3 regions of the Pseudoalteromonas sp. MMG006 genome follow, and region 3 is predicted to be linked to each of the others. Evidence: predicted binding sites of a transcription regulator. Region 3 holds the regulator's gene; each other region holds the start of a gene.
What was found. The regulator FliA, encoded in region 3, starts transcription of late flagellar genes. The targets are predictions, from matches to a motif close to CTAAAGNTNNNNNNNNNNNNGCCGATA.
Positions count from the first base shown of each region.

Region 1: pomA (flagellar motor protein PomA) is a predicted target of FliA. The motif match lies at 5,062-5,088, and genes of this name have one in related genera.
Region 2: J8L73_RS18410 (DUF5610 domain-containing protein) is a predicted target of FliA. The motif match lies at 8,602-8,628, and genes of this name have one in related genera.

Region 1 is NZ_JAGJEJ010000026.1:1,497-12,323, reverse strand. Features, by position in the region: gene J8L73_RS17605 (hypothetical protein) at 1-1,538, opposite strand, end outside; gene dxs (1-deoxy-D-xylulose-5-phosphate synthase) at 1,738-3,600, opposite strand; gene ispA ((2E,6E)-farnesyl diphosphate synthase) at 3,706-4,593, opposite strand; gene J8L73_RS17590 (exodeoxyribonuclease VII small subunit) at 4,596-4,838, opposite strand; gene pomA (flagellar motor protein PomA) at 5,147-5,914, shown strand; gene J8L73_RS17580 (flagellar motor protein MotB) at 5,917-6,837, shown strand; gene J8L73_RS17575 (hypothetical protein) at 7,050-7,556, shown strand; gene J8L73_RS17570 (DNA topoisomerase III) at 7,602-9,542, shown strand; gene J8L73_RS17565 (amidohydrolase) at 9,568-10,827, opposite strand, start outside.
Region 2 is NZ_JAGJEJ010000031.1:14,888-25,714, forward strand. Features, by position in the region: gene gspL (type II secretion system protein GspL) at 1-350, shown strand, start outside; gene J8L73_RS18355 (type II secretion system protein M) at 347-820, shown strand; gene J8L73_RS18360 (type II secretion system protein N) at 824-1,582, shown strand; gene J8L73_RS18365 (UPF0149 family protein) at 1,606-2,193, shown strand; gene J8L73_RS18370 (hypothetical protein) at 2,220-2,426, opposite strand; gene J8L73_RS18375 (hypothetical protein) at 2,426-2,785, opposite strand; gene ccoG (cytochrome c oxidase accessory protein CcoG) at 3,073-4,503, shown strand; gene J8L73_RS18385 (serine/threonine protein kinase) at 4,587-5,561, shown strand; gene J8L73_RS18390 (thiol:disulfide interchange protein DsbA/DsbL) at 5,596-6,219, shown strand; gene J8L73_RS18395 (thiol:disulfide interchange protein DsbA/DsbL) at 6,238-6,876, shown strand; partial or broken gene J8L73_RS18400 (DUF523 domain-containing protein) at 6,936-7,387, shown strand; gene trmA (tRNA (uridine(54)-C5)-methyltransferase TrmA) at 7,398-8,495, opposite strand; gene J8L73_RS18410 (DUF5610 domain-containing protein) at 8,658-9,797, shown strand; gene murI (glutamate racemase) at 9,863-10,663, shown strand; gene J8L73_RS18420 (RNA-binding protein) at 10,626-10,827, opposite strand, start outside.
Region 3 is NZ_JAGJEJ010000001.1:313,889-324,715, forward strand. Features, by position in the region: gene flhB (flagellar biosynthesis protein FlhB) at 1-918, shown strand, start outside; gene flhA (flagellar biosynthesis protein FlhA) at 990-3,101, shown strand; gene flhF (flagellar biosynthesis protein FlhF) at 3,123-4,607, shown strand; gene J8L73_RS01460 (MinD/ParA family protein) at 4,600-5,460, shown strand; gene J8L73_RS01465 (RNA polymerase sigma factor FliA) at 5,487-6,197, shown strand; gene cheY (chemotaxis response regulator CheY) at 6,238-6,621, shown strand; gene J8L73_RS01475 (protein phosphatase CheZ) at 6,639-7,403, shown strand; gene J8L73_RS01480 (chemotaxis protein CheA) at 7,419-9,644, shown strand; gene J8L73_RS01485 (chemotaxis response regulator protein-glutamate methylesterase) at 9,699-10,827, shown strand, end outside.

The DNA.
Region 1 (10,827 bases), on a different contig from region 3:
GTATCCCCCGTGGTACACGTTGAAAATATAGAAATACTTGGAGTATCTTCATTGTTTTCTGCAACTAAAATCATACCGCTATCAGAGGCTACATCAAGACCTTTGGGTGATATAAGACCCGTATTTGAACCAGTAATAATACTGTCTTGGTTTATATTATAACTTTGCCCATCTCTGTTTATTGCGACTTTATTTGAAATAACAATTCCGCCAATAGAGGTTGTACTATTATCGAATGTTGTATAGCTATTTCCTGCTTTATCAAAGGCTACACTTTCGATTGTTTGACTTGCGTTATAATTGCCAATTTCTGTGTTAAGTTGGGAGCTTAGACGACTAATTTGCCCAGTTGTTTCACCCGCAGTGCTTGGGTTACTGCTTACCGCAACACCTAGAAGTGCCAGGTTAGCGGTATCACTATCAGAAATGTCAGGCATCTCATTTTGCATACCAAGTTTAGTAATTGACTCAGGTTTAATTGTTGAAGTGACTAAATCTGGCGTAATATCGCCGCTTTCGCCTGTGAATATATTGCTAAACACAAGAACGGCATCATTTGATTTTTCGGCTACACGTAAGTCACTGCCTTCAAGGCTTATATCTACTGGATTACCAAGCATTGTCGCTGGACCTGCAATACTACGTGCAACGCTTACTAAGCCTTCTGCAGTTGAAGCATTATTAATTACAAACAGCGAACCATCGGTTGCGTCTGTGGCACTGCCAACATCAGACAAAACAAGTTTATTAGTATTTGAGTCATAAACAATACCATGAATATTTACAGAGATTTGCGTGCCATCATTATTACTAGGGGTAATAGTGCGACTAGGCATTGCAGCAAATTCACCACCAACAAAGTTATCGTAAACGGCTACATCGCCATTTGTAAGTGCTACGTAAAGACGGTCGTTAGATTCATCATAATCAACATCCCACGGTGCAGCTTCTGTAATGGTTGTTCCTAGAGGAGTTGCATCTCCAGCAGCTGTAGCGCCAAAAGTCGTTACTTGCATAGCACCAAAGTCAGCAATAAAAATAAGGCCACTCTTTTGTGATACAGCTATTCCTTTAGGGTTTACCAGTGTTGTGTTAGTACCTGTTATTTCACGATCTGTATTGGAGGTAAATTCTGCACCGTCAGCCCGATTTGCAAGCTGACAAATGGTTTTTATACTGGCACTTTCGCTTGCTTGTAATAAATTACCAAGGCTATCAAATGCAACACCTTCGTTAGCAGTTGTATTAAAGGTTTTTAGTTTAGAGGCATTTTGGTTAATTAAATCAATGGTGCCAGTATTACTCTCGCCATTGTTTGCTAACACAAATGTTGCTGATGCAAAACCTGGGCTGCCATTTGTACCGTCGGTCCCGTTTAGTCCATCGGTGCCTGCAATACCATCTACGCCGTTCTCACCGTCGTCTGAGCTACAGCCTGTAATGCCGATTAATACTGCAAGTGTTAAAGCTGAAAAACTAAGCGTATGTTTAAGCGTATTTTTTTGTGCAGAATGAGTTATTAAATTAGCTTTATTCATCATTTTTACCTTTTAAATATTCCATTAAATTTAGGTAAATAACGCGCTTGCTTATATTGCATAGACTAAGCGGCACCGATTATTTACATGTTAACCTCATATCGATAACGGCTTAAAAGTAAAACTGGATGCAAAAGAGTTAATATTAAAAATAAAAAAGGAGCCTTAAGGCTCCTTTTTAATAAATTTAGTAAATAGATTAAGCGATAAACGATTTAATTGAGCTTAAAATACCTTGCTCACCTAAGCCCATTTCGTCATGCATTTGCGCTTGTGTACCGTGCTTAATAAATTCATCAGGGATACCTAAATTGAGTACGTGAATACGGGCTTTAATACTTGCCAGATATTCATTAACTGCAGATCCTGCACCACCACTAATAGCATTATCCTCTAGGGTAACTATTACATCATGGCTTTGAGCAAGCTCATCTAAAAGTGTTGTATCAAGCGGTTTAATAAAACGCATGTTAACAAGCGTTGCGTTTAATTCATTCGCTGCAAGCTGGGCGTTTTCGAGTAATGTGCCAAACGACAAAATAGCAATTTTAGCACCTTGTTTAACTGTACTTGCTTTACCTACTTCGATAAGTTGCATATCGCTTTGAATATCTGCAGTACCGGCACTTCCGCGAGGGTAGCGTACAGCTACAGGGCAATTAGCTTTGTAACCTGTGTACAACATTTGACGGCATTCATTAGTATCGCTAGGTGCCATAATAACCATATTAGGTATACAGCGCATAAAGCTTAAGTCATAAGCACCTTGGTGAGTTTCACCGTCAGCACCAACGATGCCTGCACGGTCAATGGCAAATAGTACCGGCAAGTTTTGTAGGGCTACATCGTGAATGAGTTGATCGTATGCACGTTGTAAAAAGCTTGAGTAAATAGCAACTACAGGCTTTAAACCCTCACAGGCTAAACCTGCGGCAAGAGTTACAGCGTGTTGCTCAGCTATAGCTACGTCAAAATATTGCTCAGGGTGTTCTTTTGAAAAGCGCACCATGCCTGAACCTTCGCGCATGGCTGGTGTTATTGCCATCAGCTTGCTGTCTTGCTCGGCCATATCGCACAGCCAATCACCAAATACTTTTGAAAACGTAGCGGCGCCGGGTTTAGACTTAGGTAAGCTTGAAGTGCTCGGGTCGAATTTTGGTACACCATGATAGCCAATAGGATCGGCTTCTGCTGGCTTATAGCCCTTACCTTTTTGCGTTTTTATATGTAAAAGCTGTGGGCCTTTTAAATTACGCATATTACGAAGCGTATCGACGAGCATGTTTACATCGTGCCCATCAATAGGACCAATGTAATTTAGGCCTAACTCTTCAAAAAAGGTACCAGGTATAACCATACCTTTAAGGTGCTCTTCCATTCTGCTGGCAAGCTCTTTTACTGGCGGCACGCCAGAGAGTAACTTTTTACTGCCTTCACGAATATTAGTATAAAAACTACCTGACAAAATACGTGCAAAGTGATTTGTTAATGCGCCAACATTTTCAGAAATCGACATTTCGTTATCATTTAAAATAATAAGCATGTCTGATTTTACGTCACCTAAATGATTCATCGCTTCAAAGGCCATGCCTGCAGTAATAGCACCATCGCCAATAACTGCAACGGTTTTACGTCCAACGCCTTCTTTTTTTGCAGCTATAGACATACCTAATGCTGCTGAAATAGATGTGCTTGAATGCCCTACGCTAAAAGTATCGTATTCGCTTTCATCTCTAAACGGGAAAGGGTGCAAGCCGTCTTTTTGACGAATAGTGTGCATTAAATCACGACGACCAGTTAATATTTTATGTGGGTAGGCTTGGTGTCCAACATCCCATACAACACGATCTTCTGGTGTGTTATATACATAATGTAGTGCAACTGTTAGCTCAACTGTTCCTAAACCAGACGCTAAATGACCGCTACTTTGCGATACTGAGTTGAGTAAGTAATCGCGCAGCTCGTTGCTAAAAGCAGGAAGTTTATCTTGCGCTAAATCACGCAGCTGTGCTGGTTCGTCAACCAAATTAAGTAATGGATACTTGCTACTATCAAGTGTCATGGTTTTATATATATCCTTCGCTAACATTAATTAAAACAAAGCGTTTATGAGTAATTAATGTTGAGTAATAATGTCAGTGCTAATTGCAATACGCTAAAGCGGTTATTAATGGTCACGCTCAATAAGGTAATTTGCTAGCGACGCAAGATGTGTTGTGTCAGCATCTATTTTTGCAAGCGCTTCGTGGGCTTGCTGTATTAAACTTTGCGCCTTTTCTTTAGCGCCTAGCATACCTAATAACGCCGGATATGTCGCTTTATTCGCGGCGATATCTGACCCTTGAGGCTTACCTAAAATAACAGTGTCGCCCTCAACATCTAAAATATCGTCGTGCACTTGAAAGGCCAGCCCTATAGCATACCCAAAAATGCTTAAGTTTTCTAAAGTTTGTTTATCGGCATTTTCGCTACACAATGCACCAAGTGTAATAGCACAGTTAATGAGTGCACCGGTTTTTAGTTTATGTATACGTTCAAGTTCTTGAACGGTAACTGCTTTATTTGTTGCTGCAATATCTAAAGATTGACCACCAACCATACCTTCAAGGCCTGAAGCTTTGGCAAGTTGGGCGATTATTTTTACTTGTGTTTGTGAAGAGCATGCAAATTGGTGGTTTGCAATTAACTCAAAGGCGAGAGTTTGTAATGCGTCACCTGCTAAAATAGCATGCGCTTCACCAAACTCTATATGGCAAGTAGGGCGACCACGGCGTAAATCGTCATCATCCATTGCAGGTAAATCATCATGGACGAGCGAGTAGCTATGAATACATTCAATAGCGCCTGCCAATACGTCTAAATCTTGTTTTTTAGCACCTAGCATTTCGCCGGTGGCATACACTAAAAATGGGCGTAGTCTTTTGCCACCATTAAATAATCCATACTCAGTAGCACTTTTTATTGCTTGCTCTGTATCGAGAGGTTGGTCAAAATGCTGTTGTAAAGTAGCTACGACATCTTTTTGAGCACGTTTAATATAATCTTTAATGCTCACAGCTATTCCATATCGTTATCAAAGTTTGTAAGTGCAGACTTTTCGCTGTTACCCATCAAAATTGATACTTTTTGCTCTGCTTGCTGTAATTTTCCTGATGAGGCACTCGCTAATGCAATTCCGCGTTCAAATTGTTTAAGGGATTGCTCAAGCGATAAATCACCTTGTTCCATATCACTAACAATTGTTGATAATTCTTCTAGTGCTTGTTCGAAACTTAAGTTTTCAGGTTTTTTAGTCGCCATCTTTATTTCAGCTTACATAATAAATTTTGGGGTCAATTTTAGGGGGAATGCTAAACTAGGTCAAAGGATGATATTGGTTTTTTATCTTTACGACATTAAATTATATTTAGTTGCATTAATAGCGCCTTAACAACACTCTTAATAAATAATAAATTAGGCTGCACATATAACTTGATCTAAAATAGTGCTAAAGGCTACTTTTTATGTTTATTTATAAAAATGGCTTAAGCAATTCAGTATGTTGCCGATAAGCAGATAACAATAAAAGTTTATTATAAGGCATTGAACATGAAACCTCTGGAGGAAATGTGGATTTAGCAACCATAATCGGGATCCTAGGCGCAATTGGCTTAATTGTCATGTCTATGTTTATGAGTAGTAGCGGTGAAATGGCTATGTTTGCCGATGCTCCTTCAAGTGTCATTGTATTTGGCGGCTCACTATTTATTGTTTTATCAAATTTCACCATGTCTCAATTTTTAGGCATAGGCAAAGTGGTTGGTAAGGCATTTATGTTTAAAATAGAATCCCCTGAAGAGCTAATAGAAAAAGCAGTAGAACTTGCTGATTCAGCACGTAAAGGTGGTTTTTTAGCCCTTGAAGAAGCTGAAATTCCTAATCCATTTATGCGTAAAGGCGTAGATATGCTTGTTGATGGGCATGATGCTGACGTTGTGCGTGCCACACTTCAAAAAGATATTTCTTTAACCACTACTCGCCACGAAATGGGCGCGGGTTTATTTAAGTCACTTGCTGATATAGCGCCTGCTATGGGCATGATTGGTACACTTATTGGCTTGGTTGCTATGTTATCTAACATGGACGACCCTAAAGCAATTGGACCCGCAATGGCTGTAGCACTATTAACTACTTTATATGGTGCGTTTTTAGCAAACGTTGTAGCAATTCCAATTCAGGTAAAACTCGAACTACGTAAAGACGAAGAAGCAATGAACCAACGTTTAATTTTGGATGCAATTTTAGGTATCCAAGATGGTCAAAACCCAAAAGTAATTGAAGGTATTTTGAAAAACTACTTAGCTGAATCTAAACGTAAAGTAGATACCGAGGAGTAACCATGTCTGATCAAGAGTGCAAATGCCCACCACCAGGCTTACCTGCTTGGATGGGAACGTTTGCCGATTTAATGTCATTATTAATGTGCTTCTTTGTACTCTTGCTTGCGTTTTCAGAAATGGATGTACTTAAATTTAAACAAATAGCAGGCTCGATGAAGTTTGCATTTGGTGTGCAAAATAAAATAGAAGTAAAAGATATCCCCAAAGGCACGTCTGTTATTGCCATGGAATTTACCCCAGGTAAACCAGAGCCAACCCCCATAGAAACCATTCAACAACAAACTGTAGAAATGACCCAGCAAATGCTTGAGTTTCAAGCAGGTGATGAAAGCTCAGCCGGTGGTAGGCAAGAGCAGCGAGGAGATAAACGCGGAGGGGAGTCGCGTAGCACTTCGCAAGAACAATCGTCAGAGCAAGCAACTTCAGCGGCCGATCAAGAGCAAACAAATGAGTTAGTTAAAAAAATAGCGCAACAACTCGAAAAGCAAATTATAGATGGTGCAATAGAGCTTGAATCTTTAGGGCAGCAAATTATTATTCGTATTCGTGAAAATGGCTCATTTCCCTCAGGGAGTGCATTTTTACAACCTAAGTTTAAACCTATCATTCAAGATATTGGTGTGCTGTTAAAAGATGTACCTGGCGAAATTACTGTTTCGGGACATACCGACGATTTTCAGGTTTCAAATGAGTTATATATTAATAATTGGGACTTATCGTCAAAGCGTGCTGTAGCAGTCGCAAGCGAGCTGCAAACAGTGCAAGGGTTTGATAAAAACCGGATGATGGTAGTAGGGCGTGCCGATACTCGCCCACTTGTTCCAAACGATTCAAATGAAGATCGCCGAAGAAACCGTCGAGTAGAAATATCAATCTTGCAAGGTAAGGCTAAAGAGTCTGATCCTATTGATGTGCGATAAGTTATTGCTTTGTGTTATATCTCATTATATTTGCTTTAATTTAAGGTACTTAATTACCTAAGTATCTTGGCAATTTCATCATTTTAGCTTACAGTACATTTCCTTAACATATGTAATGGAGTGCCTGTGAAAATAATCAATAAATATTGCGACATGCCGGGTAATGGTGATGGTACTGATGACGATACAAAAACAAAATAGGGCAGAGTATTTTGCCTGAATGGTTTTTGTATATTGTTAGTATTTTAAGTAAAAGCTGGGTTTTAATGCTAAGCCCGGCTATTTTTATATTTTTTGTATTTAAAGATCGCCTAGCCTTTCGATTTGTACTACTTACCGCAGCTTTTTTCCTCCTTGGTAACCTAACTGCTTCAAGCCTAAGAGCGTTTGATGACATTTATATTTATCGTTATTTAGTTTGGGCGCTCACAGATATTATTTGGATGGCACTCATAGCCTATTGGGGGATAAAGGATAAAGTTTATTTATGGCAATGTGTTATTGGGCAACTAGTTGTTATTGGCGCACCTATATTACAGCTATTCCGATTAGTTGATCGCCACTTGTGGGATTTAGCTTACAGTACCGTTATTTATCAAACCCTAATGCCATTTATCAATATTGCCACGGTGGTTGTATGCTATTTACCTTTAATTATCCTTTTCACTAAGCAAGGCAGTGTAAGGTCAAAAAGAGAAAACTCCTCACCTTTAAAATAGTTGTGCTAAACTACTGTTTATATAAACAGTGAGTGAGCGACTCCCATGAAACTCTACATTGCAGAAAAACCATCACTAGGCAGAGCAATTGCTGATGCCTTACCAAAACCACATAAAAAACACGATGGGTATATAGAAGTAGCTAATGGTGATTGTGTCTCGTGGTGTATAGGGCACTTACTTGAGCAAGCAGAGCCTGATGACTACGATGAGCGCTTCAAAAAATGGCAATTTGAACACCTTCCTATTGTGCCTGAGCAGTGGCAGCTAAAGGCTAAAACGAAAACTCGCAAGCAATTAACTATTTTAAAAAAGCTAATTAAACAAGCATCAGTGTTAGTTCATGCTGGTGATCCCGACCGCGAGGGTCAACTTTTGGTGGATGAGGTAATAGAGCAAGCCAAAATAAGCAAAACTAAAAAGCAAAGTATTCAGCGTTTACTAATAAGCGATTTAAACTTAGCAGCAGTTAAAAAAGCACTTAGTAGTATGCGCTCTAATCGCGAATTTATTCCACTTAGTGTGTCTGCACTTGCACGTTCACGAGCGGATTGGCTTTTTGGTATGAACCTTACTCGGGCCTATACTTTAGCGGGGCAAAAAGCTGGTTTTGGTAATGTGCTATCAGTTGGGCGCGTTCAAACTCCTATTTTAGGCTTAGTGGTTAACCGCGATAACGAAATAGCTAATTTTGTATCAAAACCATTTTATGAAGTGTTGGCGCATTTAGTTACTCCAAAGCAGCAGTTATTTACAGCTAAGTGGGTGCCGAGTAAAGCTTGCGAGCCTCATCAAGATGAAGAAGGGCGGGTATTAAATAAAGCACTCGCCGAAAATGTAGCTTCGCGTATAACTAATCAAAAAGGAGAGGTAACAGCACTTGAACAAAAACAAAAAAAACAAACTGCACCTTTGCCTTATAATTTATCTTCACTTCAAATAGATGCTGCAAAGGCATTTGGTATGGCTGCTCAGCAGGTGCTTGATATTTGCCAAACACTTTATGAGCGCCATAAATTAATTACTTACCCTCGTTCAGATAATCGTTATTTACCTAAAGAACATCATTTAGATGCGCCTTCAATTTTAAAAGCAATTGCAGCTAATGGCGGACAAAACACTGAGTTTGTGAATGGGGCTGATGCTAAAAAACGCAGTAAATGCTTTAACGATTCAAAAGTTGCTGCGCACCATGCAATTGTGCCCACAGCAAAGCAGCTAAAAACTGCAAACTTAGCTTCTGAAGAAACTAAAGTGTATCAGCTTATATGTAGGCATTATTTGATTCAGTTTTACCCAGACTACATTTACAACGAAACTAAAACTGAGATAACAATTGCTGGTGGTTTATTTAAAGCAAATGCCAAGCAAGACGTAAGTTTGGGTTTTAAGGTGTTAATGGGTAAAGGCGAGCTAAAAGATGAAGCAACATTACCTCATTTAGCTAAAGGGATGGCGCTTAATTGCACTAAAGGTGAGGTTGTTGAAAAGCATACTACACCTCCATCACATTTTACTGATGCAACATTGTTGGCTGCGATGACGGGCATTAGCCGTTACGTTAAAGATCCACAAATTAAAAAAATATTAAAAGAGACCGATGGTTTAGGTACCGAGGCTACACGCGCAGGTATTATTGAACTGTTATTTAGACGTCGCTTTTTAAAGCGTGAAGGTAAGGCAATTAAAGCAACCGAAACCGGTTTGGCGCTTATTAGTGTTTTACCACAAGGCCTAGCAAGTCCCGACTTAACGGCTAAGTGGGAGTCGAGCTTAGGGGATATAGCGCAACAAGCAATGAGTTATCAGCAGTTTTTACAGCCATTACTTGCAGAGCTTGAAAGCTTTGTACAGCAGGCAGCTAATTGCGATAACCAAGTATTTTCAAAACTACCTAAAACATCTCCTAAAAAACGCTTTGCTAAGCAAGGCAAAAAAGCGCCTTATAAAAAATCAAATTACAAAAAGAGCTCAGCGACTACTTAATAGCCGAGCTCTTGAGTACTGCTTGTTAATTATTAAATAAAGCAACTGCAGCGTTACTCATCGCTTTTATACCTGTAGGTAGCGCCACTTTATAATCAGGTGCAAACTTACTTGAATGTAATGAAGGGAGTGTTTCGTTATTTTTCATCGCTTTTGCATATTGTTGTTGGTTAACTCCGCCTAACCAAAATAAAGTAATAGGGATGTTTTCATCTGTTCTGCCGTATAATCCAAAGTCTTCACCAGCCATAACCGCTTTTGTTTCAAGCACATTAGTTGCGCCAATTGCATCAGCAATAGCACTTCTAACTACATTGGTTTGCTCCGGGTTATTGTAAGTAGATGGTATGGACTCATCTTCATGGACATAAACAACAGGGTAGAGTGACTCTTCAAGTCCAGCGCTTTGAGCAATACCCGCTGTAATACGTTTTATTGCCGCTATTTGAGCTGTACGAACGTCAGGATTGTAACTTCTTAAAGTAAGTTGTAGTTTTACTTCATCTGAAATTACATTATGTTTTGAACCACCATGAATAGAGCCCACAGTAATAACTGAAGGTTCAAGTGGAGAAAGCTCACGACTCGTAATTGTTTGAAGTGCTAATACAGTGCGTGCAGCAATAACAACAGGATCAACGGTAGTATGCGGGTAAGCGCCATGGCCGCCTTTACCTTTTATAGTAATATCTACTGAATCAACACTTGCCATAGTATACTCATTTTTCATTGATACTTTACCTGCAGGCACACTGGCACTTACATGTAATGCAATGACGTGGTCGGGTTTCGCGTATTTACTAAATAAACCTTCATTTAGCATTGCTTTTGCACCACCGCCTACTTCTTCTGCAGGTTGAGCAACCATCATTAACGTGCCTTGCCATTTATTTTTATGGGCAATAAGTTGCTCAGCTGTACCAATAAATGAGCTCATATGTATATCGTGACCACAGCCATGCATAACACCTACATTAGCGCCGTGCTCATCTATAACTTTTACTTTAGACGCATACGCTTTACCAGTTTGCTCAACAATAGGTAAGCCATCTGTATCAGTGCGGATCATAATAGTAGGCCCGCTACCATTTTTATATATTCCAACCACACCAAAGCCACCTACGTTATCGGTTACATCAAAACCAAGCTTAGATAACTGAGAAGCTATTTTTTTTCCTGTTTCTTCTTCATGGTAAGAAAGCTCAGGAGATTGATGTAAATCGAGGTAAAACTTTTCTATGGCAGGCATCGTTTTTGATAAGTTCAAATCAAGTGGTTGCGCGTT
Region 2 (10,827 bases), on a different contig from region 3:
TTGATAGATATAAAAAAGCGTTTCCTGGCGTAAAAGTTCGCCCTAACTTAATTAAAAGCCAAATAAAAGGCGCACTTGATAGAGTGCAAGGTTCAAGTGAAGCTGGCTTTTTAGACTTAACCGCAAATTTGGTTGATGTGTTTTCTCAGGTGAGCGAATTTACCCCAGAAACTCTGCGCTACGATAAGCGTCGAAATGAGCTGCGTATTCGCGCTAGAGCAAAAGACTTTCAAACATTTGGCAAAGTTAAAACCATACTCGAAAAACAAGGTTTAACCGTTGAGCAAGGCTCTTTAAATAACGACGGTGATTATGTTGTGGGCGAAATTAAACTGCGAGGTGCGGTATGAAAAAGCAGTTAATGCAATATTGGCGCTCACTAAAAGAGCAAGAGCAGCAATTAGTTATGGTCGCTGGTGGCGTATTTATTATTTTTGTTTTAGTTATGGGTATATTTAGACCATTAAATAACGCAATAGAAAAAGCGCAACAGTCACAAATAAAACAACAAGCGCTTCTTGTTTGGGTTGACGAGAGCATAGTAAAGCTAAAAGCGGCGGGCAATACTAGCGTAGCGAGCAATACAAACTTAAGCCAAGTTGTTAACTCTACACGTGGTCGTTATCAAATAGATATTAGTAAAATGCAGCCTAGTACGGGGTCACTTCGTTTAACGCTCGACTCTGTAGAGTTTAATCAACTAATCGAATGGTTAGACGAACTTGTAAATCAGCATGGTTTAAAAATTGAAAATTTAGATTTAAGCCGTGACGACAAATCGGGTTATGTACGTGTAAGCCGCTTGGTATTAGAGAATTAATTAATGAAAAAAATAATAATGTTATCGGCTGTATTTTTAGTCAGTTTTATTGTGTTTTGTATTATTAAATTACCGGCGGTCATAGCGCTTGATATAGCAAAGCCTTACTTGCCTAAACAGTTAGAAATTGGCCAAACTGTTGGTACTGTGTGGGAAGGGCAAATGATGCAAGTACGCTTTGAAGGCGAGCAACTAAATAATGTACGGTGGGATATAGCAGGCTGGCAATTATTTACTGGTAAGTTAAACGCAAATATTAAATTTGGTAATGCGCGTGAACGTAGTGATATTTCAGGATATGCCGACATAAGTTATGGGTTATTTAATAACAAAGTAAAAGTAACCGATGGTTTAGTTCGCTCAACGGTTGAGCGTGCGATGGGTAGAATACAGCTACCATTGCCAGTAACAGCTAAAGGTCGCGTAATATTAGAACTTGAAGAATATAGCTCGGGTGCCCCTTATTGCGAATCGTTAAAGGGTGAAATAGCGAGTCCAAATATTGATGTACAAGGGTTAAATGGCTGGTTCAATATAGGCCCTCTTGGAGGCAAGTTAAGCTGTAAGTCGGGTGATGTAGCTATATTAATTGACCCAGATAATACGTTAGGCCTTGAAGCAGATGCTACACTTAAAGCTAATTTTGATTTTAGTGTCGCCGGTTATGTAAAACCAGATGCCAGCTTACCAAAAGATGTACATGATGCGGTTAAGTTTTTAGGCCGACCAGATAACCAAGGTCGCTACCCGCTCAATTTTTAATTGATTTAATATAAAGAGTTTTAATGCAAATACCCCAATTTACTGAGTTGCATGCAAAGCAGCTCAGCACGTTTTTAAACACTCAGCCTCAAGCTATGACCCTTGAGCAAAGCGAAGGTTATTTATTTGGCGTTATTTGTTCGCCCAGCCCACTTGATGTACACGAATGGCTTGCACAAATACTACCAAACACAGCTAACGACCTAGACGAAGAGATGCTGTTTTTATTCATGGCGCTTTATCATAAAATTAGTGAGCAAGTGTTTGAAACTGGATACAAGTTACCAGTAGAGTTTAACCTTGAGTTTTGTAAGCCTTGGAGCGAAGGTTTTTTAGTGGCGACAAAAGCGTATGCTGAGCCTCTTTTAAATGCCCCAGAGTTAGATACCGAGTTTAAACAAGCGCTAGAAAGCGCACTTAGTACGCTTAGCTTTTTTGCACTTGATCAGCAAGCAGTAACGCAAATTGCCCAGCAAAATAATATGACCTCAGACGCCCTGTGCCAATATCAGTATGAATCTATGGGTGATTTTGCATTAGGTTTTGCAGAGCTTATAGAAGTGGTTGCTATTAATAGTGGTTTAATCACAGATGATAGTTGGGACGAGTAATTCGCTTAACTTTTTAGGCGCTTAATCTAAGCGCCTAGTTCTAAAGCTATATCAGTGCAGCCTTTCTTACACTTTACTAAGCCTTTACCAGATTCGCTGGTGGCTAGATCAAGCGTTAAAACTCCATTACATTTTTCACACTTAAGCGTTTTACCCTGTGCTAATTGCTTGAGCATATTGCGTTGTTTATAAAACGAGTCGCTGGCTTTCTTATTCAAATTAGAAAAATCCATTACTTAGCTCGCTTTTGCTCTAAAGCTTCAGAAACTATTTTACACACAGTGTTTAAACGCTCATCGTAAAAATACAAGTTAAGATCGCGCTCACGACAGTAACGCAAATGAAAAAGCTGTACTGAATCATCAGTAGTAAATGTTTTTTCTATGTATTCGTGCTCAGATTCAGAAAGCTTTAATTGAGCAGCTATTCTATTTTTAGCCATGTTTGCTGCAGGGCTTCTGTTTATTTTGCTGGCATCACTTAAAAAGCCAATGCCTTCTCCTAATAACTTTTCACGGGGTTCTTTTATTAAAGGGTGGTCAATAGTGAAAAAGGCAAGGATCAGCACTACCAATATAATAAATTTTTTCATGGATACGTAAACCTTGATCTAAATAGGGTTAAATTACCATGCAGTGTAATAAACTGCATTTTAAAAGCAAGTAACTGAGATGAATAAATTATTAGCAATCTAAGTCAGTAATTTTAGCCAATATTGTTATAATAGCTAACAGCAGTCAGATATTTCTGAAATATCTGAAACTATTCAAGAGGCTACTTATTCACCTAAATATGCCAAGCATGTAACGTGCACGCTTTAGTTATAGAGTACTTGAGTATTGCTGAATTTTTATTTCCAAGCGGCGTTGAGGAACTTCGATGGACAAGCAAATTAAAGTAAAAAATATACCTGCAGAGGTAAAAATCCAAAAGCCGGATTTAAGCCGAGATGATGACAGGTTTAATCCCCGAAATCGTATATATGTGCGTGCTGTAAAAGGCCTTCATCAGTTACTCAGGCAACGTATTGGTTTTTTAGGTATGCTCGCTTTTATGGCATTACCCTGGATCAATTTTAACGGGCAACAAGCTGTATTGTTTGATTTGATAGGCCAAAAATATAATATTTTTGGTTTAACACTATGGCCTCAAGATTTTACTATTCTTGCGTTTATATTTATGTTGGCAGCATTTGCGCTATTTTTGGTTACCACTTTTTATGGCCGAGTGTGGTGTGGTTATACTTGTCCACAAACCGTGTGGACCTTTATTTTTATTTGGTTTGAAGAAAAGTTTGAAGGAACGGCAAATCAGCGTAAAAAACTCGATCGACGGCCAATGGATTTTGACAAATTTTGGCGAAAAACAGCCAAGCACTCCAGCTGGGTATTGTTTTCTTTGTATACCGCTATTTCGTTTGTAGGCTACTTTACACCCATTAGAGAACTGCTCCCTGATTTTGTCACCTTTAGCGTCGGTGGTTATGCATTAATAAGTATTATTTTCTTTGCTGCATGTACTTATGCTAACGCTGGCTGGATGCGTGAAATTATGTGTTTACATATTTGTCCTTATTCACGCTTTCAATCAGCTATGTTTGATAAAGATACCTACACCGTAACGTATGATGAGAAAAGGGGTGAAAGCCGTGGCCCACGTTCGCGTAAAGTTGCCCACGAAGACCTAGAAATGGGCGACTGCATTGACTGTAATTTGTGTGTTCAAGTATGTCCAACAGGTATAGATATTCGTAATGGCTTACAAGCTGAATGTATTAACTGTGGTGCGTGTATTGATGCTTGTGACGGTGTGATGGATAAAATGGACTATCCGCGAGGGCTTATTTCGTATACGACAGAGCGAAACCTAGAAACACCAGAAAATAAAACGAATCCACTGCGAGCTAAAATCATTGGTTATACGGTCATGCTTGTTGTGCTTACGGGTGCGCTTGTCGCAAATATAGCACTGCGTAAGACCATGGACTTTGATATTATCCGTGATAGGAACCAATTATACCGTGTCGACTTTGATGGTTTGGTAGAAAACACTTATACGTTAAAAGTGATTAACAAAGCGCAATATGAGCAAACCTTTAACATTAAGGTGCAAGGACTTGATAACTTTAAATACATAGGTAAGCGATCATTTACTGTGCAAGCTGGTCAGTCTCATAATGTACCGCTTTCACTTGTCATGGACCCATATGATTTAAAAGCGCCGATGACTGAGTTTAACTTTGTACTTTCGCCAGTCAGTGAACCTGACGAAACGATATCGCAGCCAAGTAACTTTTTCAAAGCACGGTGATATCGGCTTACCCAAGGGGTAGGAAGTTATAGCAATTAACAAAAGCGGGTGAATAACCCGCTTTTATTTTATATAAGAAGAGTATGAGTAAATTTAGCTTTATTGACCTAACACCCGACCTAATACTCGATGCTATAGAAAGTGTAGGCATTTATGCTGAATCGGGTTTATTAGCACTGAACAGTTACGAAAACAGAGTTTATCAATTTAAGGCTGAAGATGGCCTGCGTTACGTAGTAAAGTTTTATCGCCCAGAACGCTGGAGCAAAGAGCAAATTCAAGAAGAACATGATTTTGCATTTGAGTTAGCAGAGGCAGAAGTACCAGTCGTTGCACCGGTTAAATATAATGGGCAAAGCTTGTTTGAACACCAAGGCTATTTGTTTGTGTTATTTCCAAGTGTAGGTGGTCGTTTATTCGAAGTGGATAATTTAGATCAGCTCGACGTAATGGGGCGATTAATTGGCCGCATGCATCAAGTTGCTAAAACTAAACCGTTTGCGCACAGACCAACACTTACCTGTGAAGAATACTTACATACAGCCAAAGTTCATCTTCAAAAAAGTAACTTGGTGCCAATGGGAATAAGCACTGCTTTCTATACTATTTTAGATTTAGTAATAGAGCAGGCACAAACGCAGTATAAAGATGCGCACAGTATTCGCTTACATGGGGATTGCCATGCAGGTAACATATTGTGGGCAGGTGATGCGTTAATGTTTGTTGATTTAGACGATAGCCGTCAAGGTCCTGCAATTCAAGATTTATGGATGATGCTCAGTGGCGATAGGGCTACGCAACTGTTACAGTTAGACACCCTTGTAAATGCGTATGAAGAGTTTTGTGATTTTGACCACACTCAACTCAAATTGATTGAACCACTGCGTGCGATGCGTATTATTCATTACATGGGATGGGTAGCTAAACGATGGAGCGATCCTGCTTTTGTACGGAACTTTTCGTGGTTTGCAGATGACAAATACTGGGAGCAACAAATTTTAGCGCTAAAAGAGCAACTTGCAGCACTGCAAGAAGCACCGCTTAAGTTATTGCCATAATATTTTATTTAAAGATAAGTACAACGAGATACCAATGCTTAAAAAATTGAAACTGAGTTTATTACTTTTATGTTTACCATTTGCAGCACTTGCTGCACAGTTTGAAGCCGATAACCAATATACAGTTATTGATATAGATAAAAGCGCAGAGCCACAGGTAACTGAGTTTTTCTCATTTTACTGTCCACATTGTTTCAAGTTTGAACCCGTTGCTAAAGCAATTGAAAAAAATCTACCAGAAGGCACTGAGTTTATTAAAAATCACGTAAACTTTTTGGGTGGCGTTTCGCCACAAGCACAAAGCAATTTGAGCTATGCCTACTTAATTGGTAAAAAACATGGACTGGCGCAAAGCATTAGCGATCAAATATTTAAAAGCATTCATGTTCAACGCGCACCATTAACTGAAATGAAAGATGTTAAAAAGCTGCTTGAAGTTAACGGTATTGATAGCGCGACATTCGATCAAGACATTGCAAGCATGCCAATTATTGCCGCTGAACGTGCAATGCAAGACAAACAAAATAAATATTCAAAAATTGGCGCACTTACAGGTGTGCCTACTTTTATAGTTAACGATAAATATAAAATAAATATTAACACCATCAAAAATCAACAAGAACTTGATGAGTTAGTTGCTTTTTTACTAACACTTTAATCTCGGAGAATAATAATAATGATCAAATTAGTTAAAGCGGGTTTACTTGCTGTACTACTGCCAATGGCAGCAACTAGTTTTGCAGCAACGTATGAAGAAGGCGTGCATTACGACGTGGTATCTGAGCGTGCAACTAAAAAACCAGAGGTTAAAGAGTTTTTCTCATTTTACTGCCCTGCATGTAATAACATGGAAGCATTAATTGGTGAGTTTAAACCTAAGCTTGATAAAAACGTTAAGTTTAAAAAGAGTCATGTGGATTTTGTGGGTGTTCGTGACCCAGAAAACCAACAAATGATGAGCCAAGCACTCGCGACAGCAGAAGTACTTCCACAAAAAGATAAAATTATCTCTGCTATTTTTAATCACATTCATACCAAGCGTGCTAAGTTTAATGAGCTTGCTGATGTAAAAGATATATTTGTAGCGCAAGGTGTAGATGGCGATAAGTTTGATAAACTTTTTAAAAGCTTCTCAGTACGTACTTTAAGTTCAAAAATGAAGCGCGACCAAGATTACTTTAAAGAAAAAGGCGCCCTACGTGGCGTACCTACATTTATTGTAAATGGTAAGTACAAATTGAACCTTGGCCGAGAGTCGGGTGTTACTGACCCAGAAGACATTGGTAAATTAATTAATTACCTAGCAAACAAGTAAGTTTTGCTAAAACTAAAAAAGCTCCTCAGGGAGCTTTTTTGCTTTATAAGGATGTAGCAATGGAAAAAATATTAGTATCGAGTTGTTTGCTAGGGCAGCCTGTTCGTTATGATGGAAAAGGACAAACATTACAGCATCCACAATTACGGGTATGGCAAAGTAATAAGAAAATAATATCCTTTTGTCCTGAAGTTGTTGGTGGCCTATCTACTCCTAGAGCTCCTGCTGAAATAATACAGGGGAGAGTAATTACTAATTCAGGAGAGGATGTAACAGAGCAATTTCAAACTGGGGCTAATATAGCGCTAGAAGTGTGTAAAAAAATAAAGTTCGTTTTGCTCTACTTAAAGAATCGAGCCCTTCTTGCGGACGAAATACAATATATGATGGAAAGCATCGCGGAGTAAAAATCGAAGGTCTAGGTTTAACTGCAGCATTATTAATGAAGAATGGGATTCAAGTGTTTAGTGAAGAACAAATACCAGCACTTATAAAAGTACTGGCACTTTAACTTTGGTTGGTTATTTACGCTGTAAGAAAACACCTGACTCAATGTGATGCGTATAAGGGAACTGGTCAAATATCGCAAAGCGCTTAACATTATGCGTACGAGTCAAGTGATCAAGATCACGCTCAAGGGTTTCTGGATTACAAGATATATAAATTATGTTTTCGTAATTAGCCACTAAATCACACGTTAACTCATCCATGCCTGCGCGCGGTGGATCAACTAATATGGTTTGGCAGTCGTAGCTTTTTAAATCTATGCCCTCTAAACGAGAGAAAGTACGCTCACCATTCATTGCTTGAGTAAACTCTTCGCTCGACATACGTATAATATCGAGATTATCTACATTGTTTTTGGCAATGTTATACTGAGCAGAGTGAACAGACGATTTAGATATTTCAGTTGCTAGTACTTTATTAAAAGAACCCGCCAGTGCAATAGAAAAGTTACCGTTACCGCAATAAAGCTCTAATAAATCATTTTTAAGTGGTTTACATAAGTCTTGTGCCCATTCAAGCATATTAATATTTACTTTAGCATTTGGCTGAGTAAAGCTGTTTTCAACTTGTTGGTAAATAAGCTCTTGGCCGTTAACAGTTAAACGCTCAGTAACAAAGTCATCACCAAGTACTTCTTTTTGTTTGCGGGCACGGCCAATAAAATCAATTTTGTACTTGCTGCTTAGTTTTTCTTTAAGTGCTTTTATTTCAGTTAGCCACTGCTCATCTAGTGGTTTGTGATAAAGCAGGCTCACTAAAATTTCACCGCTTAGGGTTGATAGGTAATCTATTTGAAATAGCTTGCGGCGTAAAATCTCACATGGTTTAAGATTTTCAATCATCACCTGCATGATTTCACCTACAAGAGGGGCCGCAGGATCAAATGTATCTACGCGAATTTTTTCTTTTGTTTGTTGATCAAACATAATATGGAACAGATCGTCGCCATCGTGCCATACTCTAAACTCTGCGCGTTGACGGTAGTTAGTTGGCTCTGAGCTAAATACTTCTAGCTGCTCCACACCAAAACGTCGAAACTGTGCACTTATACGCTGCTCTTTTTCACTTAATTGCGCTTGGTACTGTGTGGTATCTATTTTAATAACTGCCATTAACGCTACTACCTTATCTAAGATCTGTTTATCGGCGTTATTGTAGGGTGCGCTGTGTATTTGTCTAGTTTTGGTTAGAGTTAATGGTGTTTTTTTACTCGCTTAACTTTAGTTTTATTTGCGCTGGCCGATAAGGAGCTACGCAAGCATAGGAGACAGTTTATGAAAATAGGTAACTATAACTTTACACCAAACAGTAATGTCAATAAATTCAATAATAAGGCTGATATTCAGCAGCCTACAATTGAGTCTCCTCAAGATAGCTATCAACAACGAGGCAGAGAGCTTGCTGCAAAAGTACTCGGCGATAAAATGGCTGAGCAGCTAGGCTTACCCGTTCAAGAAAAAAAAGCAGAGAAATCACTATTTGATTTTGATGAAATAGTAAAAAATGTACTCGACTTTGTGAGTGGCGCCGTTAATAAGGCAAAAGCAAACGGCGCTGACGATGACAAGCTTAAGAATATGCTTGGCGAAGCGCGCAAAGGAGTACAAATGGGTATTGATGATGCCGTTGACGAGCTTAAAGGCACTGGAATTTTTAATGACGACATGGAAGAAGGTATTAAAAAATCACAAGAGGGTATATACGACGGTATAGATACATTAGAGGAGTCGTTATTTAACCCTCAACCTGCCAGTGTAAGTATAAGTCAAGGCCAATATGTAAGTATGAGCAGTGATGCTCAGTACAAGTTTACAACTGCCGAAGGTGATGAAGTAAGCATAAGCTTTGCCGATGCATACGAGTCCCAATCAGCTAGCGGTTATAGCAGAACCAATGATAGCGAATCATATGTAAGTTCGTCATCGCAATCTCGGCAGGTATCTTTTTCAATGTCGGTTAATGGTGAATTAAACGAACAAGAGCAAGATGCAATTAATGCGATGATGGAAGACTTACAAAATGTAAGCTCAACATTTTTTGGTGGTGATTTAGATAAAGCATTTGAACAAGCGCAAGAGTTAAGTTTAGGTAGTGAACAGCTGGTGGCTTTTTCTATGGATTTACGTCAAACAAAAACGGTTGCAACAGTTAAGAGCTACGAAGAGTATAAGCCTGCTCCAGAAAAAGAAATCGCTGATACATTAGCTCCTTTTAACGATGATCTAAGAAATGCTTTTGAAAAAGCAGGTGAGTTAGGCTTACAAAACCAACTTGCTGGGATCTTACAATGGTTAAACCAAGATCAACAAGAAATCGATAAGCTAGTTGATTACACTAAATCGATGTTCGAAAATTTAAATCAGTTAAACACAGCGGCAGATGATCTCGCTGATTTAGAAACTCAGCAAAGTTAAACTACTTTCTTTTATAAATACCTCATGGCAAACTGCCGTTCTTAACGTTTAGTGGGAACAGTTGTTTGTCAGCGCATATAATGGTTTTTGATTCAGGTATTGGTGGCACCACTGTACTTGAGCATATAAAGCAAAGCATTCCTGATGCTCAGTACAGTTATTTTATGGATAACGCACTACTTCCCTACGGAGCGCAGTCCCAGCAGACAATCATTAATCGCTTATATTCATTAATCCATTTTATTAATAGCAACAAGTTGAGTGTTGATTTAATTGTTATAGCGTGTAATACGGCTTCAACGTCGGCACTGAGTGCTGTACGTAAAATTACCTCTATTCCTATTGTGGGTGTAGTACCGGCAATAAAGCCTGCAGCAGAGCTTACTCATACTAATCACATAGCGCTATTGGCAACGCCTGCTACAGTCACAAGCCCCTATACAAAAACTTTAATTACTGAACACGCACGTAATGTAACGGTTAACTTATATAGCAGCGTTAAGTTGGTTGCTTTAGCTGAGCAGTATTTTTACACACAAACTTTAGACACGATCAAACTCCATCAAGAGCTTGATAGCCTAAAAGTAGATAAAAATACTGACGTGCTTGTATTAGGCTGTACGCACTTCCCTATATTAGCCAACCCTATTAGGGAATGCTTTAAAGGAGATGTGCAGTTATTAGATTCGGGTCAAGCTATAGCAAATAGAGTTCACTTCCTACTAGCTCAATCAAACCTTCTGGCAAATAAACCTTCAGACATAAAAAAGCCGCTGCATTACTATGCAACGGCTGATATTAATAGTGATAAGCTAGCAATAAAGCTAGTTACACTGATTGATCCGTCTCAGTACGAAGAGCACTAGAATCATCTTCTTGTTTTTGCTTTGCTTCGCGTACTTTTAAAGTACGTTGCTGAAACTCACTGTCGTTAAGCTTAGCAATTGCATTATCTGCATCTGCTTGCGCCATTTCAACAAAGCCAAAGCCGCGACGCTTGCCAGTATTTTTATCCTTTAATAGGCGTACG
Region 3 (10,827 bases):
GCGTTTGATACGACAAAAATGTTTGCGGTGTGGGGTGAAGTAGCCGATGCCTTAATGTTCCCAATGGCAATGTTTGTATTAATTATCGTGCTTGCTGCATTTATTGGTAATACCTTACTAGGTGGCTTTAACTTTAGCTGGGAAGCTGCTACACCTAAGGCTAGTAAAATGTCGCCAATGAAAGGCTTTAAACGTATGTTTGGCCCTCAAGCCGGTGTAGAACTTGTTAAGTCGTTATTAAAGTTTGGCTTAGTGGCTACTATTGCTGTTTTTTTAATTAATACTTATTTTGATGAAATACTTCATTTAAGTTTAGAAAGTGCGCCCAGTAATATAATCCACGCGCTAGAAATTTTAGGGTGGATGTTTTTAGGCCTTTCATGCACTTTAATTGTGATTGCCGCGATAGATGCGCCATTTCAAAGTTATAACCATAACAAACAACTTAAAATGACCATGCAAGAGGTTAAAGACGAGTATAAAAACTCTGAAGGTGATCCACAAATTAAAGCGCGTATTAGGCAAACGCAAAGGCAAATGTCGCAAAATAGAATGATGCAAGATGTCCCAGATGCCGATGTTATTGTTACTAACCCTACGCATTATTCTGTAGCGTTAAAATACGATACCGAGCGTGCAGGCGCGCCTATTGTGCTTGCCAAAGGCGCAGATGAAATGGCAATGCAAATTCGTAAAGTTGCAATAGGTAACGAAGTTCCCATCGTGGAGTCGCCAATGCTAACCCGTGCGCTTTATCATACCGCTGAGGTTGGCGATCAAATACCCGATCAATTATTTACCGCTGTTGCGCAAGTTTTGGCGTATGTATTTCAGCTTAAACGTTTTAATAAAGGGCGTGGAAAACGTCCTGTTCCACTTAATAAAAAACTCCCAATTCCAGATGCTTACAAGTATTAGTCGTTAAGATTATAACTTGGAATAGTTATTGCAATTTCAGCGTAGTGTCAATTTTTTGAAATTGTAGATTTATGGATTTTAAAGCTGTATTACAACAACTTAATAAAGATAAAAAAGAGTACGCCAAAGGCGTAGGAACACCATTGTTGGTGTTAGCTGCGCTTGGTATGGTTATTTTACCGCTCCCACCTTTTCTTCTCGATATACTCTTTTCGTTCAATATAGCACTTGCTTTAGTTGTGCTGCTTGTGACCGTTTATACAATGAAGCCCGTTGAGTTTGGTATGTTTCCGGCCGTTCTCCTTATTGCAACCATAATGCGACTCGCCCTAAACGTTGCCAGTACCCGTGTAGTATTACTTGAAGGACATAACGGTGGCGACTCTGCAGGTAAAGTAATTGAGGCTTTTGGCTCGGTGGTTATTGGCGGTAATTACGCCGTTGGTTTAGTGGTTTTTTTAATTCTGATTATTATTAACTTTGTAGTAATAACTAAAGGCGCAGGTCGAATATCTGAAGTGTCAGCACGTTTTACTCTTGATGCCATGCCAGGTAAGCAAATGGCTATAGATGCAGACTTAAATGCTGGTTTTATTAGTGCAGAGCAAGCGCGAGATCGTCGTGAAGAAGTTACTCGCGAAGCTGATTTTTACGGTTCTATGGATGGTGCTAGTAAATTTGTTAAAGGCGATGCAATTGCAGGTATTGTTATATTAGTTATCAATATAGTGGGTGGCTTATTTGTAGGTATGATCCAACACAATATGAGTTTTGGCAATGCAATGGAAGTGTATACATTACTGACTATTGGTGATGGCCTAGTTGCCCAACTTCCTTCTTTACTTCTTTCAATTGGTACCGCAATTGTTGTAACGCGTCAAAATGAATCGCTTAATATGGGCGATCAATTTAAGAAGCAACTTGGTAACGAAAAGTCATTATTTATTGCATCAGGTATTTTAATTGTAATGGGGCTTGTACCTGGTATGCCTCACTTAGCCTTTTTGAGCCTAGGTGGTTTATTAGGTTATGTAGCGTATTACACCCAACAAAGTAAATTAAAAGCAGCCGCTTTAGAGGCTGAAGCCGCTGCTAATGGAAATAATCCAGCAACAGGCGTTGCTAATAAGCAAGAGCAAAAAGAGCTTGGTTGGGATGACGTTCAACAAATTGACGTCATAGGCCTAGAAGTAGGTTACAGATTAATACCATTAGTTGATCAATCACAAGGTGGCGAGCTACTAAATCGTATTAAAGGCGTGCGTAAAAAGCTTTCTCAAGAGCTTGGGTTTTTAGTGCCACCTGTACATATTCGCGATAATTTAGAGCTAGATCCAAATGCTTACAGAATCACGTTGATGGGTGTATCTACTGGAGAGAGTGAACTTAAGCATGGTGACGAACTTGCTATAAATCCTGGTCAAGTATTTGGGCCAATTAAAGGTGTTGACACAAAAGATCCTGCATTTGGACTTGATGCTGTTTGGATTAAGCCCGATCAAAAAGATGAAGCTCAATCTCTTGGTTACACTGTTGTTGATTCTGCCACCGTTGTTGCGACGCATATAAGCCAGTTACTTACAAATAGCGCTGCATTATTACTAGGACACGAAGAGGTTCAAAACCTACTTGATATGCTTGCTAAAAGTCACCCTCGCTTAGTTGAAGGGCTAGTGCCAGATGTATTGCCATTAACTGTAATTGTAAAAGTACTGCAAAATTTATTAAACGAAGGTGTTGCTATTCGCGATATGCGCTCAATTGTACAAACCCTTGTTGAATATGGCCCGCGAAGCCAAGACCCTGATGTTTTAACTGCTGCGGTGCGCATTTCTCTGCGTAGATTAATTGTTCAAGACGCAGTGGGTATGTCATCAGAAATCCCTGTCATAACCTTGGCGCCTGAGTTGGAACAGATGTTGCATCAGTCATTACAAAATGCAGGCGACGAAGGTGCCGGTATAGAACCAGGACTTGCAGAGCGACTTCAAGTGTCATTAACCGAAGCGCATCAAAATCAAGAAATGGCTGGTGAACCTTCGATATTGCTAACGTCAGGAATGTTACGCACTGTGTTATCTCGTTTTGTTAAGTACACAATACCTGGTTTAAAGGTAATGTCTTATCAAGAGGTACCAGATGAAAGACAGATCAAGATTGTAAGCTCGGTAGGCCAACAATAAGATTTTAACAGGGGTTAAACCATGAAGATTAAACGTTTTTTTGCTAAAGATATGCGCACAGCACTTAAAGAAGTTAAAGAAGAGTTAGGTGTTGATGCGGTTATTATGTCAAACAAGAAGCTTGCTAACGGTGTAGAAATTGTAGCAGCGGTTGATTATGACAAAGCAGCCCCTAAAGTAGCTTCGCAGCCTCAAACAGAGCAAAATACGCGTGCTCAAGCTCCACATCAAAGTATGCATAATTTTGTAAAGCCAGAGCCACAGCGTGCTAAACCAGAACCGCAAGCAAAAGTTGCAGATAGTTTACAAGCGTTACTAGAGCGTCAGTCTCCACGACCTCGCTCTCCAGAGCTTGCTTCAATGTTTTCACAATCGGGTATTGATACTACCGACAACTACCAAGAGCCTGTAGCCAAAGCGCGTCCTACTGAAAATATGTTTGCACGTGATGATGTAGCTTCGTCGCGTCCGCATACCCAAGCCGATAGCTTAGGGTTTGACGATTTAGACCGTGATTTTGATGATTTAGAAGCGCCTGTAAATTCTCGCCCACAAACTAAAAAAAATGAAAGCGAAGAAATGACAAATATGCGCGAAGAAATGAATGCAATTCGTCAATTACTTGAGCACCAAGTATCGGGTCTAATGCAACAAGATATGGCGCGTCGCGATCCTACACGCGCATGTATGGTTGACCGTTTAGTCGGTATGGGGATAGATAAAGAAGTTGCTCAGCAAATGGCGTGTTTTGTGCCTGACGATGTATCTCGTCAACAAGGTTGGAAAGCATTATTAACTATGGTCGAAGACCAAATGCAAACAACGAACAACGAAATACTTCGCCAAGGTGGTGTTTATGCATTAGTTGGCCCAACAGGTGTTGGCAAAACAACAACTGTAGCTAAACTTGCAGCTTTAGGTGCTCAAAAATATGGTGCTGATAAAGTAGCACTAATTACAACTGATACTTACAGAATTGGTGCTTATGAGCAGCTTGCCACATACGGACGAATCATTGGTTGTGGAGTTAAACAAGTAAAAGATGCGAATGAATTGGCTGAAGTTTTATATCATTTACGTAATAAACGTCTAGTATTAATTGATACAGCAGGTATGAGCCAGCGAGACTTGCGTTTAACTGAGCAGTTAAATACATTAATGCGTAATCAACGCGTTGATATTCGTAGTTACTTAGTATTAAGTGCAACAGCACAAATTAATGTACTTCAAGAAACTGTACGTCACTTTAAAAAAGTACAGTTAAGTGGTTGTATTTTCACTAAGTTAGACGAGTCTTTAAGTTTGGGGGAAATTATTAGTATTGCGATTCAAAATCGCCTCCCAATAGGGTATCTTACTAACGGACAACGAGTACCAGAAGATATTCGAGTTGCAAATGCTGAGAAACTAGTTAAAAAGGCTGAGCAATTGTATTTAAAAAGAATAAAAGCACAACATTCAAGGCACCAAGCAGTGGCGTCGAGCACAGTAGGGATGTATGATTAACACAGTATTAGATCAAGCAAGCGGCCTGCGCAAAATGAGTCAAAACAATAACAACGGCGTAAAAGTTATCGCTGTAACTGGTGGCAAAGGTGGAGTAGGGAAGACAAATGTTTCTCTGAATACTGCTATTGCATTAGGGCAGCAAGGTAATCGAGTCTTAGTACTTGATGCAGATTTAGGCTTAGCAAATTGTGATGTGATGCTTGGTTTGCGCGTTGAGCGTAATTTGTCACATGTTTTATCTGGTGAATGTGAGCTGGATGAGATTTTAGTTGAAGGGCCAGCTGGCATAAAAATTGTACCCGCTACGTCGGGCTCGCAAAGCATGGTTGAACTATCACCATCAGAACATGCTGGCTTAATACGTGCTTTCAGTGAACTTAACACTGAGTTTGATATTTTAATTGTAGATACTGCCGCCGGTATCTCTGACATGGTACTAAGCTTTTCTCGTGCGGCCCAAGATGTCATGGTTGTAGTTTGTGATGAACCAACATCAATAACGGACGCATACGCATTAATTAAAGTTTTAAGCCGTGAGCATGGTGTTTATAAATTTAAAATTGTTGCAAATATGGTCCGCAGTATGCGAGAAGGCCAGGAGTTATTTGCAAAATTATCTAAAGTTACAGATCGTTTTTTAGATATATCAATGGAATTGGTTGCAACTGTTCCATATGATGAAAATATGCGTAAATCGACGCGTCGTCAAAAAGTAATTGTAGAGCTTTTCCCGAATTCGCCAGCAGCCCTTGCATTTAAAACGTTGGCAACAAAAGCAGTAAAATGGCCAATACCAAACCAACCATCTGGGCACTTAGAGTTTTTCATTGAAAAACTAGTAAACGGCTAATTATGACAACATTGGTGAATAGAGCTATGGGATATCAAACAACACAAAACTTAAATGTGATTGTTGAAAAGCATGCATCGCTTGTAAAAAAAGTGGCATGTCATCTAATTGCTCGATTACCACCAAGTGTTCAACTTGATGACTTAATTCAATCAGGAATGATAGGTTTAATTGAAGCTTCAAAAAACTTTGATGCAGCCAAAGGAGCTAGTTTTGAAACCTTCGCAGGAATACGAATACGCGGAGCTATGCTCGATGAAATGCGCAGAGGGGATTGGGCTCCTCGCTCAGTACACCGTAAAAGCAGGCAAGTAGCTGAGGCTATCACAGAACTTGAAAACAGCTTAAACCGTGAACCAACAGATATAGAAGTTGCTGAAAAACTTGAAATTTCGTTAAATGAGTACCATCATATTTTAAACGATGTTAACGCAAGTAAAGTTTTAGGTATTGAAGACCTTGGTGTTGACGAAGATGTAATTGCTCCTACAGGGCAAGATTTATCGCTAGACAAACCTTTTAATAATGTTAAAAATGAACGGTTTAATGCATCTTTATTAAGTGCTATAAAGTCTTTACCAGAGCGTGATGCAATGGTGCTTTCTTTGTACTATAACGATGAAATGAATTTAAAAGAAATAGGGCATATACTCGATGTAAGTGAATCGCGTGTAAGTCAAATACATGGTCAGGCCATGATTAAGCTTAAAGCTAAAATCAATGACTGGATAAATTAGTAGTAAGTAAACTAAGGTTAAAACCTCACTGGAGGATGTTTTGGATAAAAACATGAAAATTCTTGTTGTTGATGATTTCTCAACGATGAGACGTATTATAAAAAATCTGTTACGTGATTTAGGCTTCACTAACGTTCAAGAGGCTGATGACGGCTCTACGGCTTTGCCTATGCTACAAAATCAAGTCTTTGATTTCGTAGTTACAGATTGGAATATGCCTGGTATGCAAGGTATTGACCTATTAAGAGCGATTCGTGCGGATGATAAGTTAAAACATATCCCTGTACTAATGGTGACAGCTGAAGCGAAAAAAGAACAAATAATTGCTGCAGCTCAAGCAGGCGTTAATGGTTATATAGTGAAGCCTTTTACGGCTGGAACACTAAAAACAAAATTAGAAAAAGTATTTGAACGTTTAGGTTAACGATAGGGGAGAGGTTTATGCCAGCACCTGCTGCGCCTCAAATAACTTTAGAACAAGCTCGGCAACTCGTTGTTTTTTTAGAAAACGGTGAGCAAGAGAAAGCCAATCAGCTGATCTTAGAAACTGCTTCACAAGAGCAATCTGAATTATTTGCTGAAGTTGGAAAGTTAACCCGTCAATTGCACGAAGCGCTTAAAAGCTTTGAGCTTGATACTCGTTTAACTGACTTAACTACTGATGCTATCCCTGATGCTAAAAAGCGGCTAAATTATGTTATGGAAATGACAGAAAATGCCGCGAATAAAACGATGGATGCTGTTGAGGCAAGCTTGCCTATTGCTCAGCAATTAGCAGACGAAATATCTCATATCAAACCGACTTGGGATCGCTTAATGAGTCGCGAAATAGAGTTGGGCGAATTTAAGACGCTATGCCATAGCATCGATAAGTTTATGAATAACTCTCATCATAAAACCGATGAGTTACAGAGCTTAATGACCAACGTATTAATGGCTCAAGACTATCAAGATCTAACTGGGCAAGTAATTCGTCGAGTTATTGAATTAGTTAGAGAAGTAGAAGAGAGCTTACTGCATCTTTTAACTGCTTTTGCAGCGCAAGATGACAGCCCGGCTGAAACAATAGAACAAAAAACAGAAGAACCAGTTACCGCACAAACTTTAGCAGGTCCGGAAGGCCCAATTATTGATAAAGATTCGCGTAATGATGTTGTATCTGATCAAGATGAAGTCGATGATCTTTTATCAAGTTTGGGCTTCTAAGAGGAGAGTAACTGCATGAGCTTTGAAGTCGATGAAGATATTTTACAAGACTTTTTGGTAGAGGCTGGAGAAATCCTAGAGCTTTTATCTGAACAGTTAGTTGAGCTGGAAAATAACCCAGAAGACACCGAGCTACTAAATGCTATATTTAGAGGTTTTCATACCGTAAAAGGTGGTGCAGGCTTTTTAGCAATGACAGAGCTCGTTGATGCGTGTCATGGTGCAGAAAATGTATTTGATTTACTGCGTCAGGGAGTGCGAACTGTTAACTCCGAGTTGATGGATGTTATATTACAAGCACTTGATACCATTAATGAAATGTTTGCAACGATTCAAAATAGAGACAAACCTGAACCAGCAGACCCTCAATTACTCGAAACACTTCACATACTTGGTTTACCACCAACAGAGGCTGAATTAGCTGGTGAAGCATCTCAGCCTGAACCTGAGCCTCCTCAAGGTGAATCTCCAGAATCTAATGCTGTAGATGAAGAAGACCCATTTGCTTTTGACGAAATGTTTAGTGGTGCCCCTAGTGCAGCTGATTCACAGATAGATGAAATTACCGAAGACGAATTTGAAAACCTACTTGATGAATTACATGGTAAAGGACAAGTTCCTGTAGCGGAGGAGTCAACACCAAGCGATGCTGATATTAGCGGTGATATAACAGATGATGAATTTGATAGTTTATTAGATGAATTACACGGTGTTGGCAGCTTTGGTGCGGGAGCAAGTTCAGAGCCTGAAAAAAGTAAATCTGAACAACCGCCTAAAGTAGAAGCTAAAGCGCCTCAAAGCGATGCTAATTCATCCTCAGATGATGAAATTAGTGATGATGAGTTCGAAGCGCTTCTTGATGAGCTTCACGGTAAAGGGACTGCTCCTAAATCAGCAGAAAGCGTACCAGCTGCAAAACAGCCTGAGCCTGTTTCACCGCCAGCTGCAAAAAAATCAGAGCCTGTTAAAAAAGCTGAACCAGCTAAAGCCTCTACACCAAAACCAGTTGAAAAAGTGCCAGAAAAACCTGTCGCCAAAGCTGCACCTGCGGCTCCTAAAAAGGCAGCACCACCGCCAGCTGAGACAACTGTTCGTGTAGACACAAAACGCCTTGATCAAATTATGAACATGGTGGGTGAGTTAGTGCTTGTTCGAAACCGCTTAGTGAGTCTTGCAACTAATTCTGATAGCGAAGCCATGGGTAAAGCAATTTCTAATCTTGATGTGGTAACTGCTGATATTCAAGGTGCAGTTATGCAAACAAGAATGCAGCCCATCAAAAAGGTATTTGGTCGCTTCCCTCGTGTTGTTCGTGATTTGGCACGAAGTTTAAATAAAGATATAAACCTACAACTTGTTGGCGAAGAAACTGATTTAGATAAAAACTTAGTTGAAGCGCTTGCCGACCCTCTTGTGCATTTGGTGCGTAATTCAGTTGATCATGGTATTGAAATGCCTGCTGATCGTGAAGCTGCGGGTAAACCGCGTACAGGTAATGTTACTTTATCAGCATCGCAAGAAGGCGATCATATTTTGTTAACCATTAAAGATGATGGTGCTGGTATGGATGCTGAAAAACTCAAGAAAATTGCGATTAGTAAAGGTGTTCTCGATCATGACCAAGCGAGTCGACTTTCTGACACCGAAGCTTACAACCTAATTTTTGCTCCAGGCTTTTCTACTAAAGAAGAAATTTCAGATATTTCTGGCCGTGGTGTAGGGATGGATGTAGTAAAAACTAAAATCACTCAATTGAATGGTTCGGTTAGCATACAGTCTGAGTTAGGTGTAGGTACTATTTTAGAAATAAAAGTTCCTCTAACCTTAGCTATTTTACCTACCTTAATGGTTATTGTTGGGGCACAAACATTTGCCTTACCACTGGCTGGGGTGAGTGAGATATTCCATTTAGATTTAACTAAAACAAATGTTGTCGATGGTCAATTAACAATAATTGTACGTAAAAAAGCGATTCCGTTATTTTATCTAGAGCATTGGCTTGTTAAAGGTGCTGATCGTTCTCTGCGAAAAGCGCAAGGACATGTTGTTATTGTTCAAATTGGCACGCAGCAAGTTGGTTTCGTTGTAGATTCATTAATAGGCCAAGAGGAAGTGGTAATTAAGCCGCTTGATGCCTTACTTCAAGGTACGCCAGGCATGGCTGGCGCTACAATTACATCAGATGGTGGTATTGCACTTATACTTGATGTACCAAGCATGTTAAAACATTACGCAGGCTAACAATAATGCAGGTATGTAGTACATACCTGCATATAAACCTAATAAGAGAGCTAAATGGCCGTTAAAGTTTTAGTTGTTGATGATTCAAGCTTTTTTCGCCGCAGAGTAAGCGAAATACTTGAGCAAGATAGCGACATACACGTTATAGGTTTTGCTGTAAATGGCAGAGAAGCTGTAGATAAAACAGCGCAGCTACGCCCTGATATGATTACTATGGATGTAGAAATGCCAGTGCTTGATGGCATTAGTGCAGTGAAAGAGATAATGGCGAGTAATCCAACGCCAATATTAATGTTTTCTTCGTTAACGCGAGATGGCGCAACGGCGACTCTAGATGCACTAGATGCTGGCGCTATGGATTTCTTACCAAAAAAATTCGAAGATATTGCGCGTAATAACGAAGATGCTATTAAATTACTACAAACAAAAGTAAAAGAAATAGGCAGAAGGCGCGCACCAAGAGCGTTTAAGCCAGCACCTTCAAGTAAGCCAGTAGAAAGGTCAGCGCCTGTAAGCTCTAGCCTTTCTGGGGCAAGTACTGTCAAGCAGCCTGATAGAAGCTTTCAGCGTACAGCTCCTATAAAAAATTCTTCAAGTAGTGCATCAATACGAGCAAGTGGTAAGCAATATCAACTTGTCGCGATAGGTACATCTACAGGTGGCCCTGTAGCTCTACAAACCATTTTAACTCAGTTACCTGCTAATTTCCCTCACCCAATTTTACTTATTCAACATATGCCTGCAGCTTTCACGCCAGCATTTGCTGCACGCCTTAATGGATTGTGCCAAATTAAAGTAAAAGAAGCTCAACAAGGTGACCGATTACAACCTGGGACGGCATATTTAGCGCCTGGTGGGCAACAAATGATGGTTGAAGGGCGCGGCTCAAATAGAACATTGCGTGTATTTGAAGATAACAGCGAACGCATAAGTTACAAACCTAGTGTTGATGTTACTTTTGCTAGTGCAGCAAAGGCTTATCAAGGTGATGTGCTGGCTATTGTTTTAACCGGCATGGGCGCAGATGGGCGTGATGGTGCAAGAATGTTGAAGCAAACCGGCGCCACAATTTGGGCTCAAGATGAAAAAAGTTGCGTAGTTTATGGTATGCCACAAGCGATCGCAAACGCAGGGCTTGCAAGTGAAAACTTAGCGCTTGATGACGTTGCTATGAGAATCAAAA